2 regions of the Microbacterium sp. B35-04 genome follow, and region 1 is predicted to be linked to the other one. Evidence: predicted binding sites of a transcription regulator. Region 1 holds the regulator's gene; the other holds the start of a gene.
What was found. Region 1 encodes HrcA, which represses chaperone genes, less so after heat shock. Its sites were predicted from a motif close to TTNGCACTCGNNNNNNNCGAGTGCNAA; they were not measured.
Positions count from the first base shown of each region.

Region 2: B1729_RS09245 (Hsp20/alpha crystallin family protein) is a predicted target of HrcA. The motif match lies at 4,649-4,675, and genes of this name have one in related genera.

Region 1 is NZ_MWLP01000006.1:15,539-22,862, reverse strand. Features, by position in the region: gene lepA (translation elongation factor 4) at 1-1,572, shown strand, start outside; gene B1729_RS01605 (DUF1990 family protein) at 1,583-2,233, shown strand; gene hemW (radical SAM family heme chaperone HemW) at 2,241-3,458, shown strand; gene hrcA (heat-inducible transcriptional repressor HrcA) at 3,614-4,654, shown strand; gene dnaJ (molecular chaperone DnaJ) at 4,706-5,818, shown strand; gene B1729_RS01585 (16S rRNA (uracil(1498)-N(3))-methyltransferase) at 5,822-6,559, shown strand; gene B1729_RS01580 (HIT domain-containing protein) at 6,645-6,992, shown strand; gene B1729_RS01575 (PhoH family protein) at 7,063-7,324, shown strand, end outside.
Region 2 is NZ_MWLP01000034.1:31,787-39,110, forward strand. Features, by position in the region: gene B1729_RS09215 (DUF2207 domain-containing protein) at 1-177, opposite strand, end outside; gene B1729_RS09220 (MarR family transcriptional regulator) at 220-660, shown strand; gene B1729_RS09225 (ABC transporter permease) at 784-1,518, opposite strand; gene B1729_RS09230 (ABC transporter ATP-binding protein) at 1,515-2,369, opposite strand; gene B1729_RS09235 (DUF2804 domain-containing protein) at 2,390-3,385, opposite strand; gene B1729_RS09240 (thymidine kinase) at 3,437-4,021, shown strand; gene B1729_RS09245 (Hsp20/alpha crystallin family protein) at 4,139-4,594, opposite strand; gene B1729_RS09250 (L-serine ammonia-lyase, iron-sulfur-dependent, subunit alpha) at 4,820-6,406, opposite strand; gene B1729_RS20595 (hypothetical protein) at 6,622-6,795, shown strand; gene B1729_RS09255 (hypothetical protein) at 7,012-7,317, shown strand.

The DNA.
Region 1 (7,324 bases):
CACGTCGACTTCACGTACGAGGTCTCGCGGTCGCTCGCCGCGTGCGAGGGCGCGATCCTGCTGGTCGACGCGGCTCAGGGCATCGAGGCCCAGACGCTCGCGAACCTGTACCTGGCCCTCGAGAACGACCTGCAGATCATCCCGGTCCTCAACAAGATCGATCTCCCCGCCGCCGATCCCGAGAAGTACGCGAAGGAGCTCGCCGGGCTGATCGGCGGGCGCCCCGAGGACGTGCTCCGGGTCAGCGGCAAGACCGGCATGGGCGTCGAGGACCTCCTCGACCACGTCGTCGCGCAGATCCCGGCGCCAAAGGGTGATCCGGATGCGCCCTCCCGCGCCATGATCTTCGACTCGGTGTACGACTCCTACCGCGGCGTCATCACGTATGTCCGCATGGTCGACGGCACCCTCAACCCGCGTGAGCGTATCCAGATGATGTCGACACGGGCGATCCACGAACTGCTCGAGATCGGGGTCTCGTCGCCCGAGCCGACACCGACCCGGGGACTGGGCGTCGGCGAGGTGGGCTACCTCATCACCGGCGTGAAGGATGTGCGCCAGTCGAAGGTCGGTGACACCGTCACAAACGCCGGCAAGCCGTCGAAGGACGCGCTGCCCGGCTACACCGACCCGAAGCCGATGGTCTTCTCGGGTCTGTACCCCATCGACGGCAGCGACTACCCGGTGCTGCGTGAGGCGCTCGACAAGCTGAAGCTGTCTGATGCCTCGCTCAACTACGAGCCCGAGACTTCGGTCGCTCTCGGCTTCGGGTTCCGCTGCGGCTTCCTGGGCCTGCTTCATCTCGAGATCGTGACCGAGCGCCTCGAGCGCGAGTTCGGTCTCGACCTCATCTCGACCGCGCCGTCGGTGACCTACGAGGTGGTGACCGACGACAGGAAGAGCTTCACCGTCACGAACCCCAGCGAGTTCCCCTCCGGCACCAAGATCGCCAGCGTGACGGAGCCGATGGTCAAGGCCGCGATCCTCGCGCCCAAGGACTATGTCGGCACGATCATGGAGCTCTGCCAGTCCCGGCGAGGCACGCTGCTCGGCATGGAGTACCTCGGCGAGGACCGCGTCGAGATCCGCTACAGCATGCCCCTCGGCGAGATCGTCTTCGACTTCTTCGACCATCTGAAGTCGAAGACCGCGGGGTACGCCTCGCTGGACTACGAGCCCAGCGGCGATCAGGAGGCCGACCTCGTGAAGGTCGACATCCTGCTGCAGGGCGAGCCGGTGGATGCGTTCAGCGCCATCGTCCATCGCGACAAGGCATACGCCTACGGCGTGCTGATGACCGAGCGGCTCAAGAAGCTCATCCCACGACAGCAGTTCGAGGTTCCGATCCAGGCCGCGATCGGGGCGCGCATCATCGCCCGCGAGTCGATCCGGGCAATGCGCAAAGACGTCCTCGCCAAGTGTTACGGCGGCGACATCAGCCGCAAGCGCAAGCTTCTCGAGAAGCAGAAGGAGGGCAAGAAGCGCATGAAGATGGTCGGTCGCGTGGAGGTCCCCCAGGAGGCGTTCATCGCCGCGCTGTCGGGCGACACCGAGAAAAAGGACGGCAAGTAGGCTGGTCGTCATGCGTCGAGGGAACTTCCGGGACGACACGGTCGACTACGCCGCTGTCGGGGCGACGCAGGCGCCCGATCTCATGCACTATCCGCCGGAGCGCAGCATCCCGGCCGAGCAGTCGTGGCGCATCGGCAGCGGCGAAGCCCGTTTCCACGCTGCCGGCGAGGCGCTGCTGTCGTGGACGGCGCAACGCGGCGCCGGGCTGGACGTCACCGACGTGCGCCCCGCGTCCGGCCCGATGTACTCCGGCGTGAGCTTCGACGCCGAGGGCAACCCGGTCGCTCCCAGCCGCACCGAGGCTGAGCAGCGTTTCGACGCAGACGGCACGCCGTACGTCAGTGCCGGCACGACCATCAAGGTCGACGGCCGGGTGAAGGGCCTGCGCGCCGACGCCGAGCTGCGCGTCATCTTCGCCGTGGAGGAGCCGCGCCGCATCGGCTTCGCCCTCGGCACGGTGAGCGATTCGGTCGTCAGCGGCGAGGAGTCCTTCATGCTCGACTGGTACGACAACGACGAGGTGTGGTTCACCGTGCGCGCCTTCGACGCACCCCGTGCGGTGCTCTACCGCGTGCTGCCCGGGCTGACCAAGCGCCGTCGGCGGGAGCTGTTCACGCGCTACCTGCGCGCCATCTCGCCGCTGTACACGACGCCCGCGTGACTCGCTGATGGGCGCGGCTCTTCCGCTCGGCGAGCCCGTTCCCGCGGACGGCTCGCTGCCGGCGGGCGCCCGCGTCGATCCCTCGACCGATTTCGGCGTGTACCTGCACGTGCCGTTCTGCCGCGTGCGCTGCGGCTACTGCGACTTCAACACCTACACCTCGTCGGAGCTGCGCGGCGCCCGCCAGGATCAGTACGCCGACACTCTCCTGCGCGAGGTGGACCTCGCGGCGGCGGTGCTCGAGCGGGCGGGCGGCAATCGCCCGGCCACGACGGTGTTCTTCGGCGGCGGCACGCCGACGCTGCTGCCACCGGGCGATCTCGCGCGCATGCTCGGCGGCGTGCGCGACAGTTTCGGAGTCGTAGAGGGGGCAGAGGTGACGGTCGAGGCCAATCCCGACACCGTCTCACCGGCCGTCGCGGCCGAGCTCGCGGCATCCGGTGTCACCCGGCTCTCGATCGGCATGCAGTCGGCCGTCCCGCACGTCCTCGCGGCACTCGATCGCACCCACGACCCCGAGAACGTCCGCACCGCGGTGTCGGCGGCACGCGATGCCGGCCTCGACGTGAGCGTCGACCTGATCTACGGCGCCCCCGGCGAGTCCATCGACGACTGGCGGGCCTCGCTCGAGGCCGCGATCGCCCTGGAGCCCGACCACATCTCGGCCTACGCGCTCATCATCGAGGACGGTACGAAGCTCGCCCGCCAGATCCGCCGCGGAGAAGTCGCAGCCCCGGACGACGACCTGCAGGCCGACATGTACGAGCTCGCCGACGACCTGCTCGCAGGCGGCGGATTCGACTGGTACGAGGTGTCGAACTGGGCCCGAGACACCGGGCACCGCTCGCGGCACAACCTCGCGTACTGGCTCGGTTCGGACTGGTGGGGCTTCGGTCCAGGAGCCCACAGCCACATCGGGGGAGTGCGGTTCTGGAACGTCAAGCACCCCGCGGCGTACGCACAGCGGCTCGCGGCGGGCGAGTCGCCCGCCGCCGGACGGGAGAGCCCGGATGCCGAGGCCCGCACGCTCGAGAGTGTGCTGCTGCGCACGCGGGTCCGTGAGGGGCTGCCCGTCTCCGAACTGCAGGGCGAAGGCCGGCACGCGGTCGCCGCGCTCATCGCGGACGGTCTCATCGACGGCCCGACTGCCCTGCGGGGACACGTCGTGCTGACCCGGCGGGGACGCCTGCTGGCCGACGCCGTCGTCCGCGCGCTCACCGAGTGACGACACCACGTTGCCGCACGGCACCATCCGCTGCGGCGCGCCCCCACCGCACACGGCGTCGTTCGGCGATCCTGGCAGGGGCATCGGATAGAATTGGCACTCGAGTCATGCGAGTGCCAGGCGCCCTGGTGCCGACAGCAGCGTGAGGAGGCGGGATGGTCAGCGAGCGAGGTCTGCAGGTGCTGCGGGCGATCGTCCAGGACTACGTCGACACGCGTGAGCCGGTCGGCAGCAAGACGATCGTCGAGCGGCACGCGTTCGGCGTGTCCGCCGCGACCATCCGCAACGACATGGCGCTGCTCGAAGACGAAGAGCTCATCGTCGCGCCGCACACGTCTTCGGGACGCGTCCCGACCGACAAGGGCTACCGCGTCTTCGTGGACCACCTCGCCGAGATCCGCCCGCTCTCCTCGGCCCAGCGCTCGGCCATCGCCTCGTTCCTGGACGGCTCGGGCGACCTCGACGACGTGCTCGTGCGCACGGTGCGGGCACTGACCCAACTCACCGGCCAGGTCGCGATCGTCCAGTACCCGTCGTTCGCACGCGCCAACGTCACCCACGTGGAGCTGGTGCAGCTCGGCGGCGGACGGATGCTGGTGATCGTCGTCACCGACACCGGCCGCGTGTCGCAGCGCCTGACGTTCGTCGGCGAGGACTTCGACGACACCGACCTCGCGCACATCCGCGCCCGCCTCGGCACGCTGCTGGTCGGCCGGCCGGTCCGCGAGGGGCTCCAGCGCATCGCGGAGCGGCTCGAGGTGCCCGATGCCCAGGCGCCCGCGCACGAGCAGGCGACGGACGAGATCATCCGCGCGGTCGCCGAAGAGCTCGAGGAGTTCCGCCAGGACAAGCTGGTGATGGCAGGCAGCGCCAACCTCGCACGCAGCGAATCCGACTTCCGCGGCAGCATCTACCCCCTCCTCGAGGCGATCGAGGAGCAGGTGACCCTCCTGCGACTGATGGGAGAGATGGTGGCCGACGAGCAGGGCCTCGCCGCGAGCATCGGCCGTGAGAACGAGGCGTTCGGCCTGGGCGAGGCATCCGTCGTCGCCAGTGACTACGACGCGACCGGATCGCTCGCCCGCGTCGGCGTGCTCGGGCCGACGCGCATGGACTACCCCACCAACCTCGCGACGGTCCGTGCCGTCGCGCGCTACCTCACGCGCATGCTCGAGCAGGACGACAACTCCCGCTGACGCGGACGCGCATCATCGATTCCGCGGCCTCGCCGCGGCAGGAAGGCGAAAGTGGCTGACCACTACGAGGTCCTCGGCGTCTCACGCGACGCCACCACCGACGAGATCAAGAAGGCGTACCGCAAGCTCGCCCGGCAGCTGCACCCGGACGTGAACCCCGGAGAAGACGCTTCCGAGCGATTCAAGCTCGTGACGCACGCCTACGACGTGCTGAGTGATCCGGATCAGCGGGCACGGTACGACATGGGCGGCAACGACTCGCCGTTCGGCGGCGCCGGCGGCTTCGGCGGCTTCAACGACATCTTCGAGACCTTCTTCGGTTCGGCCGGCGGCGGCCGCGGCGGCCGTCCCCGGTCGCGGCGGGAGCGCGGGCAGGACGCCCTGGTGCGCGTGACGCTCGAGCTCGGCGACGTGGTGTTCGGCACGCACCGGGACATCGACGTCGACACCGCGGTGCTCTGCGAGACCTGTCAGGGCTCGTGCTGCCAGCCCGGGACCAGCCCCGTGACCTGCGACATCTGCCACGGCACCGGCAACGTGCAGCGTCAGGTGCGGAGCCTCCTCGGCAACGTCGTCACGACGCAGCCGTGCAACGTCTGCCAGGGCTACGGCACCACGATTCCCTACCCCTGCGCGACCTGCCAGGGCCAGGGCCGCGTGCGCGCACGCCGCACCGTGTCGCTCGACATCCCCGCCGGCGTCGAGACCGGACTGCGGCTGCAGCTTCCCGGCTCGGGTGAGGTCGGCCCCGCCGGCGGCCCCAACGGCGACCTCTACATCGAGGTCACCGTCTCGCCGCACGAGGTGTTCAGCCGCGACGGCGACGACCTGCTGGCGACGCTCGAGGTGTCGATGCCCGACGCGATCCTCGGAACGACGACGACGATCGAGTCGCTCGACGGCCCGGTCGACCTCGAGGTGCGCCCGGGCGTGCAGGCGGGCGACATCCTGACGATCAAGGGCCGCGGCATCACGCCGCTGCGCGGATCCCAGCGCGGCGACCTCCGCGTCGGCGTGCACGTCGTGACGCCGACGCGGCTCGACCACAAGGAGCGTGCCCTCATCGAGGAGTTCGCCAAGCGGACCAAGGCACCGGCCCCGCGGCTCTCGGAGTTTCACCAGGGTCTGTTCGCCAAGCTGCGCGACCGGTTCCGGAACGCCTGACCGGTGGCCCTGCACTTCCTCCTCGACGAGCCGGCCACCGCCGCGCCGGGCGATGCGGTGATCCTCCAGGGCTCGGAGGCGCACCACGCCTCGAGCGTGCGGCGGGTCCGCGCCGGCGAGGAGGTGACCGTCGGCGACGGCCGGGGCGCCTGGCTCACCGGCGTGGTGGAGTCGGTCGCACCTCGCGAGGTCGTGGTGAGGATCACCGCGCGGACGGATGCCCCGCAGCCGAGCCCGCGCGTCGTGCTCGTGCAGGCACTCGCCAAGGGCGATCGCGACGAACTGGCGGTCCAGGCGGCGACGGAGCTCGGCGTCGATGAGATCGTGCCGTGGCAGGCGTCACGCAGCGTCTCGCGGTGGGACGCCGCGAAGGCGGTGAAGGGCCGGACGCGGTGGACGACCATCGTGCGCGAGGCGGCGAAGCAGGCCCACCGCCCCTGGGTGCCGGGCGTGGCGGAGCTGACGTCGACGGCCGGGCTCGTGCAGCGGGCGGCGGCATCCCGTCTCCTCATCCTCGAACCCACGGCGACCGAGCGGCTCAGCGCCCTCGCGGTCGAGCACGGAGACGACCGCGATGTCGTGCTGGTCGTCGGACCAGAAGGCGGCATCGCGCCCGAAGAGCTCGACGCTCTCGCCGCCGCCGGCGCGCGGCTCGTGCGTCTCGGCGACACCGTGCTGCGCACATCGACCGCCGGCCCTGCGGCCCTCGCGGTCGTCAGCACCGCCCTCGGCCGCTGGTGAGCGGTTCGACGGCTCGACCCCGGTACCTGAGCCCGTCACCCCGGTCCCTGAGCCAGTCGAAGGGCCCCGTCGGTAGACTTGCGGCATGAGCGAGCCGTCGATCTTCACGCGCATCCGCAACGGAGAGATCCCGTCCGAGATCATCGCGGAGACCGAGAACGCCTTCGCGATCCGCGACATCGCCCCGCAGGCGCCACTGCACCTGCTGGTGATCCCCAAGACCGAGGAGTACCGGAACGTCGTCGAGCTCGCGGCCGGTGATCCCGAGCTGATGGCCGAACTGGTCGGCCTGGCGAACACCCTCGCGGCGGAGCAGTCCGACGGAGACTTCCGCCTCGTGTTCAACACCGGCCCGAACGCGGGCCAGACCGTCTTCCACGTGCACGCCCATGTGCTCGCGGGAGGCCTCGAAGAGAAGAGTGTCGGTGCCTGATCAAGACGGTCATGAATCCGTGAGCGACGACGGCAGCACGATCGAGCGCATCTACGCGGACGGCGTCGCGATGGTACAGCTGCTCGGTCCCCAGGATCGTCTGCTGCGGGTCGTCGAACGGGAGCACCCCGGTGTCGATGTGCACGTGCGCGGCAACGAGATCACGCTCACCGGTGAGCGCGGCGCCGTCGCAGCGGCACGGACGCTCGTCGACGAGCTGCTCGCAATGACGAAGGCCGGGCACGCGCTCGGCGAGGAGGACGTCGCCTCGTCGAACCGCATCCTCCGCACGGAAGGCGGGCCGAGGCCGTCGGAGGTGCTGGGCGAGGCGA
Region 2 (7,324 bases), on a different contig from region 1:
CTCCGCGCGGCCCAGCTGGTACTTGACATCGAGGCTCTCGAACGAGAAGTCCTCGACATCCGCACGGGCGGGAGGAGCGACGACGACCGTGAGCAGCAGGCCCGCGAAAAGAGCGAGCAGCAGGCCCACGACGCCGAGACGACGCGAGCGCCACGACGCGATGGAGGATGACGACATGCCGCCAGCCTAGGGTCCGCAGCCTGCCCTACTCTTGACGGTATGACCGACCGCCGTCTCGCCATCGACGCCTGGGAGAGCCTCTTCCGTGCCCAGCACGAGGTGTTCGGCGACATCAACGGCGACTTCGACGACGAGATGCTGAGCCAGGCCGAGTACGACGTCCTCCTCACCGTCACGCGCTCCGACGATCTCACCGCGCGCCTCCGCGACGTGACCGCCAACATGCTCATCAGCCAGCCCAGTGTGTCGCGTCTCGTCGACCGCATGGTGGCGCGTGGGCTGCTCACCAAATGCGCGGACCCCGACGACGGTCGCGGGGCGCTCGTGCACGCGACGGATGCCGGGGCGTCGCTGTTCCGCCGCATCGCCAGTGCGCACGGCCGGGCCATCGCCGAGCGGATGTCGCTGCTGTCCGACGAGGAGCTCGCTCAGCTGCGCGAGCTCACTGCCAAGCTCCGCAAGCCGCAGCCCGACTGCTGACTCCCAGCTCGGTCGTTGAGCGAGCGCGGCGAGACGAAACGCCCCAGCCGGCGTCGCACGTCGGCTCGCTGCGTTTCGTCTCGCTCGTCCTCGCCCGCTCAACGACCGGTGGCTCCGGCCTCCTCACGGGGTGCGCCGCCGGAGCGTGAGCGACGCGAGGATCAGCGCTCCCGCGGCGAAGGCGACCACCACGAGGAGCGGTCCGAAGACATCCCACCCCTCGTCGCCCGCGGTCACCGCGTTGATCGTGTCGATGGCATAGCTCAGGGGCAGCACCTTCGAGATCTGGTACAGCGCCTCGGGCATGTCTTCGCGCGGCATGAACAGGCCGCCGAGGATGATCTGCGGGAACACGATCAGCGGCATGAACTGCACGGCCTGGAACTCGGTCCGCGCGAAGGCGCTGGCGAGGAGTCCCAGCGCGCTGCCGAGGATCGCATCGACGACGGCCACCAGGCCCAGCTGCCACAGCGGTCCGTCGACATCGAGCCCGCACACCCACACCGCGAAGGTGACGGTGATGACGGCCTGCAGCGTCGCCATCAGGGCGAACGCGAGACCGTAGCCGAGGATGAAGTCGGCCTTGGCGATCGGGGTCGTCATGAGCCGCTCGAGGGTGCCCGACCGGCGCTCGCGGAGCGTCGTGATGGAGGTGATGAGGAACATCACGATGAAGGGGAAGAGCGCGAGGATCGGACCGCCGAACTGGTCGAACACGCCCTCCTGTTCGCTGAACAGCCACGCGAACAGCCCGACGAGGATGCTCGGCGCGACGAGCATCAGGGCGATCGAACGCGGGTCGTGGCTGAGCTGGCGGAGCACCCGCCCGGCGGTCGCGAAGGTGAGCATGCCGTTCACGAGCCGCTCCCCTGATCCGTGGGGGGCTCCTGCGCAGGCACGTGAGGATGCTGCGCCTGCTCCCGCGCCTCGCGGCGGGTGAGCGGGTGCGGTTCCTGAGCCCCGTCCGGTCCCTGAGCCCCGTCGGGTCCCTGAGCTTGTCGAAGGGCGTCGCGTTCGATGAGCGCGAGGAACGCGGCATCCGGATCCGTCGTCCCGGTGTCTGCGAGCAGGCCCGCCGGCGTCGTGTCGGCGACGACACGACCCACCCGCATGAGCACGAGGCGGTCGCAGCGCAGCGCCTCGTCCATGACGTGGCTCGAGACGACGAGCGTCGCGCCCGCGTCCGCGAGAGCGCGGAAGACCTCCCACAGCTCGGCGCGCAGCACCGGGTCGAGCCCCACCGTCGGCTCGTCGAGGACGAGCAGTTCGGGGGCACCGAGCATCGCGACCGCGAGCGAGACGCGGCTCTCCTGCCCGCCGCTCAGGGAGTCGATGGTCTGATCGCGCTGGTCGGCGAGCCCCACCTGCTCGATGACCCGGTCGACGTCGCTGCGCGGCGCGCCGACGAGGCGCGCGAAGTACCGCAGGTTCTGCTCGATCGTGAGGTCGCCGTACACCGACGCCGCCTGCGTGTCGTACGCCACCCGCCGCCGCAGCGCGCTCGACCCGCCCGGCTCGCCGAGCACGGTCACGGTGCCGCCCGCGATCTTCTGCACGCCCACGATCGCGCGCATCAGCGTCGTCTTGCCGCACCCGGACGGCCCCATCAGCCCGGTGATCTGCCCGCGCGGGATGTCGAGGTCGAGCGCCGTGAAGACCTCGGTCTTCCCGCGCCGCACATGGAGATCACGCACGCTGACGGCATCCATGCGCTCAGGTTAGACCCGCGTCACCAGCGGTTGTGGACCTCCTCTGCCCAGCCCAGGATGCCGTCGAACCTCACGACGTCGCCGCCGGGCACGGCGAAGGTGCCCGCCCAATGACCGAAGCACTGGTCGGTGCGCGAGGCGACCACGCCGAGATTCGTGCGGGTCACCTTGTCGTAGAAGGGCGTGAAGGATGCTGCGAGCCCGCCGCCGGTGAGGCGCCACGGTCTGCGCCACTCGGCGATGTCGTAGTCCCACTCCAGCTCGTCGTGGATCTTGTGCAGCCGCCCGTCGACCAGCACGGCGTTCTCGGTGGAGCCCGTGCCCTCTGTCCAGCGGCCGCCCACCTGGATGCCGATGGTGCGCCCGCCCGAGGTCCCGGAGCCCGCGCCCCAGTTCCAGCGGATGTCGTAGGGCCAGCGCCCCCGACCGTGGTCCAGCACCGCCCACGAATCCCCTGCCGGCACGTCGTGCGTGATGCCGTCCACGGTCACTGATCCCGAGGCAGGACGCGCGACGTCCTTGACGGTGTACTGGAAGCGCGTTGCGCTCCACGGCACCACGACGGCCAGGCGCTCGTGGTCGGCAGGCAGCGAGGCGAAGACGTCGAACGAGGCATCCGGAATCCGGGCGCGCAGCCGTGTGCCGCCCTCCTCGGCAAGGACCTCGATCTCGAGGTCCTTCGCGCGTGCGCGGGCGGGACCGCTCTCGACGCCGGCGGGCAGCTCGAAGTTCCGCGCCGGGATGACGGTCGCCCCCTTGCCCCACGTGCGCTCGGTCGCCCGGTCGAACACCCACACCTCGTGCACGGCTGCGTAGTCGATCGACGACACCGTGAGCGCGAGGATGTGCGTCGGCGTGGTGACGTTCCAGTACTCCCACCGCTTGTTGCGCCCGCGGCCGCGCCCGATGCCCGACGTGTCGACGAGGGGCTGGCGCGCCCAGCCGATCGCGTCCGGGTTGACGCGACCGTTCGGCCGGGTCAGCGCCACGGGGGCCGTCAGCTCGCGCTCGGTCATCGCGGCTCCTTCCAGGGTCGTTCGATCCTAGGCGGACGTAGTCTGGGCGCCATGCACACGCGCACCCAGGCGAGGCTGCAGGTCGTCGCCGGTCCCATGTTCGCGGGCAAGTCCGAAGAGCTGCTGCGTCGCGTCCGTCGCGCGCGCATCGCCGGCCTGTCGGTCGACGTCTTCAGTCATGCGCTGGACCATCGCCGCGGCGAGGGACAGGTGAGCTCCCACTCCGGACTCAGCGTGCCGTCGCGGTCGGTGCCCGACGTCGAGACGCTGGTCGCTTCGGTTCAGGGCCGCGAACTCGACCTCGTCGCGATCGACGAGGCGCAGTTCTTCGGGCCGGGCCTCGTCGCCGCCGTGGGTGCTCTGGTCGCCGAGGGGGTGGACGTCGTGGTCTCGGGCCTCTGCGTCACGTTCGACGGTCGACCCTTCGAGCCGCTGCCGGCGCTCATGGCGATCGCCGAGGACGTGCTCAAGCTCACGGCCGTGTGCGCGGTGTGCGGAGAGGATGCCGCGTTCCATCAGCGGCTCTCGTCCAGCGGTGCCGGCGACCCGCTCACGCCGACGACCGAGCAGATCGGTGGGATCGAGTCGTATCAGGCGCGCTGCCGCCGCCACTTCACGGGCGCCACGCAGTCCTGACCTCGCAGAACGACGGATGCCTCGTCCCGGCCGGGACGAGGCATCCGTCGTTCTCTGCGGAACTGCTCTCTGCGGAGCTGTTCTCGGCGGAGCTGCTCTCTTCGGAACCGCGCGCGACTACTGCTCGATCGGCTGCGGAGCGTCGTCGGACTCGTGCGCCTGGATCGTCGGCGCACCGCCCTCGGACATCACCTCGATCTTGCGCGGCTTGGCCTTCTCGCTCACCGGGATCGTCACACTCAGCACGCCGTTGTTGTAGTTGGCCGAGATGCGCTCGGTGTCGATGCCCTGGCCGAGGTTGAGCTGGCGCAGGAAGCTGGCAGCCTCGCGCTCGCGGGTGATCCACTTGACGTCATCGCCGCTGTGCAGCGTGCGCTCGGCGCGGATCGTCAGCAGCTGGCCGTCGACGTCGATGTCGACCGAGCCCGGGTCGATGCCGGGCAGGTCGGCGGTCAGCACGTAGTGGTCGCCGTCGCGGTACAGGTCCATCGGCATCCGCCGTGGGCCGCGCCGCTGCTCGAAGAGACTCGACGCCAGGCGGTCGAGGTCGCGGAACGGGTCGTAGGTGGCCATGGGAATCTCCTCTCTGTCTTGGAGTTGAGCCCACCCGGCTCAACTACATACAGATTAGCACTCGGCATAGGAGAGTGCTAAGAGTCGGACCGTTCGCTCAGAACGAACACGGCCCCGTTTCGTCTCTGCGTTCCGACTCGCAAGCTCGCTCAACGACCACGTTCCCCGCTCGCTCAACGACCGGTCGTCGAGCGAGCGAAGCGAGACGAAACGCCCAAACGGTTGTCAGCACTCGATGACGTTGACCGCGAGACCGCCCTCGCTCGTCTCCTTGTACTTGTGCGACATGTCGATGCCGGTCTGCCGCATGGTCTCGACCACTGCGTCCAGCGAGACGTAGTGCGACCCGTCGCCGCGCAGCGCCAGCCGGGCGGCCGTCACCGCTGTCGATGCCGCGATCGCGTTTCGTTCGATGCACGGGATCTGCACGAGGCCGCCGACCGGGTCGCATGTCAGCCCGAGGTGGTGCTCCATCGCGATCTCGGCCGCGTTCTCGATCTGCCGGTTCGTTCCGCCCATGACCGCGGTCAGTCCCCCGGCCGCCATCGCGCAGGCCGAGCCGACCTCGGCCTGGCATCCGCCCTCGGCTCCCGAGATCGACGCGTTGGCCTTGAACAGCGAACCCAGCGCGGTCGCCGTGAGGAGGAAGCGACGGATGCCGCGGCGACGGTTCGCCTCAGCCCTCTGCTCGTCGTTCCACTGGGCCGGCTCGGCAGCATCCGAGCCGCGGCCGGGGTACCCGAGCAGCGCACTGCCCACGAGCTCGCCGTACGGGGTGACCGCGTTGCCCGCACCGAGCCCGGAGTCGGCGAGGAAACGCCACCAGTACATGGCCACCGCGGGCACGATGCCGGCAGCGCCGTTGGTGGGTGCGGTGACGACCCGGCCGCCCGCGGCGTTCTCCTCGTTGACGGCGAGCGCGAAAGCACCCAGCCACTCCCCCGGCAGCTCACGACGGCCGTCGGCCTCCGCAGCCTCGAGCTGCGCGCGGATCGAGGCCGCACGGCGCTTGACGCCGAGCATCCCGGGAAGCACGCCACCCGAGACGAGGCCCGCCTCGACGCACGCCGCCATCGCATCCCAGATGGTGTCCAGGCCCGCGGCGATCTGCTCGTCGGGTCGTCGGGCCTCCTCGTTGAGGCGTGCCGCCTCGGCGATGGTGATGCCGCGCTCATCGCACAGCGCCAGCAGCTCCTCGGCGCTCGAGAAATCGAGGGGAAACGCGCCCGCGCCCGCTCCCGTCGACGGGTCGCCCTCACGGCGGATGAATCCGCCGCCGACGGAGTAGTAGGTCTCGCGGGCGAGGAGTCCGGCATCCGTAGCAGGGGCGACAGCCGTCACCGACGACGATCCGGTCACGCGCACGCCTGCCGCCGTCACCGCGCGATCCGGCCCATCGGCGGGCGAGGCCCACGCTTCGAGCGTCATGGCGTTCGGGTGGCCGGGGAGCCGCGTGCGCGGTGCGAAGACGACGTCGCCGCGTTCGAAGCGCACGGCCTGGACGCCGGCGAGCTCGAGCGACTGCCCGTCGGGCCAGGCGCTCCACGCCGAGCGCACGGCATCCGGGTCCACCGTCTCGGGCTCGAGCCCTCGCAGTCCGGCGACGACCGCATCCGGCGTGCCGTGGCCGATGCCGGTGGCGCCGAGCGAGCCGTACAGGGTGCAGGTCGCCCGTCCGACGTGGGGCAGCACGCCGGTCTCGCGCAGGCGGACGACGAAGTCGTGGGCGGCCCGCATGGGTCCGACCGTGTGGGAGCTCGAGGGTCCTACGCCGATGGAGAACAGCTCGAACGCCGAGACGTAGGCGTTCATCGCCACCAGGCTAACGCCGTGGCCGGTGCGATCTGCATCCCGTTACCGAGTCGTGAGCGGCAGGATGCCTCGACCCGCGCGAATCTGCGGTGCAATGTGACGCGCGCGCTGCGCCGGCGGATCGATCGCTGCCCCTGGCGCGTCCGGCGATGGTGCGATAGGCAGTTAACAGCCCCGCGCGGACGCGACGGAGGCGGCACGAGAGAGGGTGCGCGATGCTCTTCGTTCTTTACCTCATCCTGCTCCTGGGCGGCATGTACCTGGTGGGCTCGGCCTTCGCGGCCCCCTTCCTGCCCGCCCTGGTGTTCGTCGCCGGAGTGCTGTGCATCTCACTGGCGGTGGCCCTTCCCATCGCGGCGCAGCGGATCGACAGCGACCGCCGGGAGTAGCCCACCGCGGTGCGGACAGCGGGGCGATCGTCGCCCGCGGGAGACTCCGGTCCGGTTCCGTAGGCCTTGGGCGTCGTTTGTCAACCCCGATAGCGCCTGGCTCGTCCTCGGTAAGAATCGACTCGCTGCATCAGCGTGGAGGCACCGAAATGAGAACAGCGATATCCGCATCGCCGTGGTCGGCCACCGGACTAGAGAGGTGAGCGAACGATGGTGATGCTCGAACCCCAGGTTCGTCCGACAGGACGACGGTACGACCTGCAGCGCGTGGATCAGTCGACGTGGATCATCCGCGACGCGCATCTCCCCACGACCGACGCCAGAAGCCTCGTCGCCTGCGTCAGCCAGGCCCCACTGGAAGGCGTCGACGTGCTCTGGCTGCACCCGGTCGGTCTGCCCACCCGCTACGGCACCGCCGACGCGGTGCTGCGCGACCTGATCCGCCACGGTCGCCGCAGCTCGGGCACCACCCGGCCGATACCGATCCCGCATCGTCCGCCGATGAAGCCCGAGCGCCGCTGATGCGGCC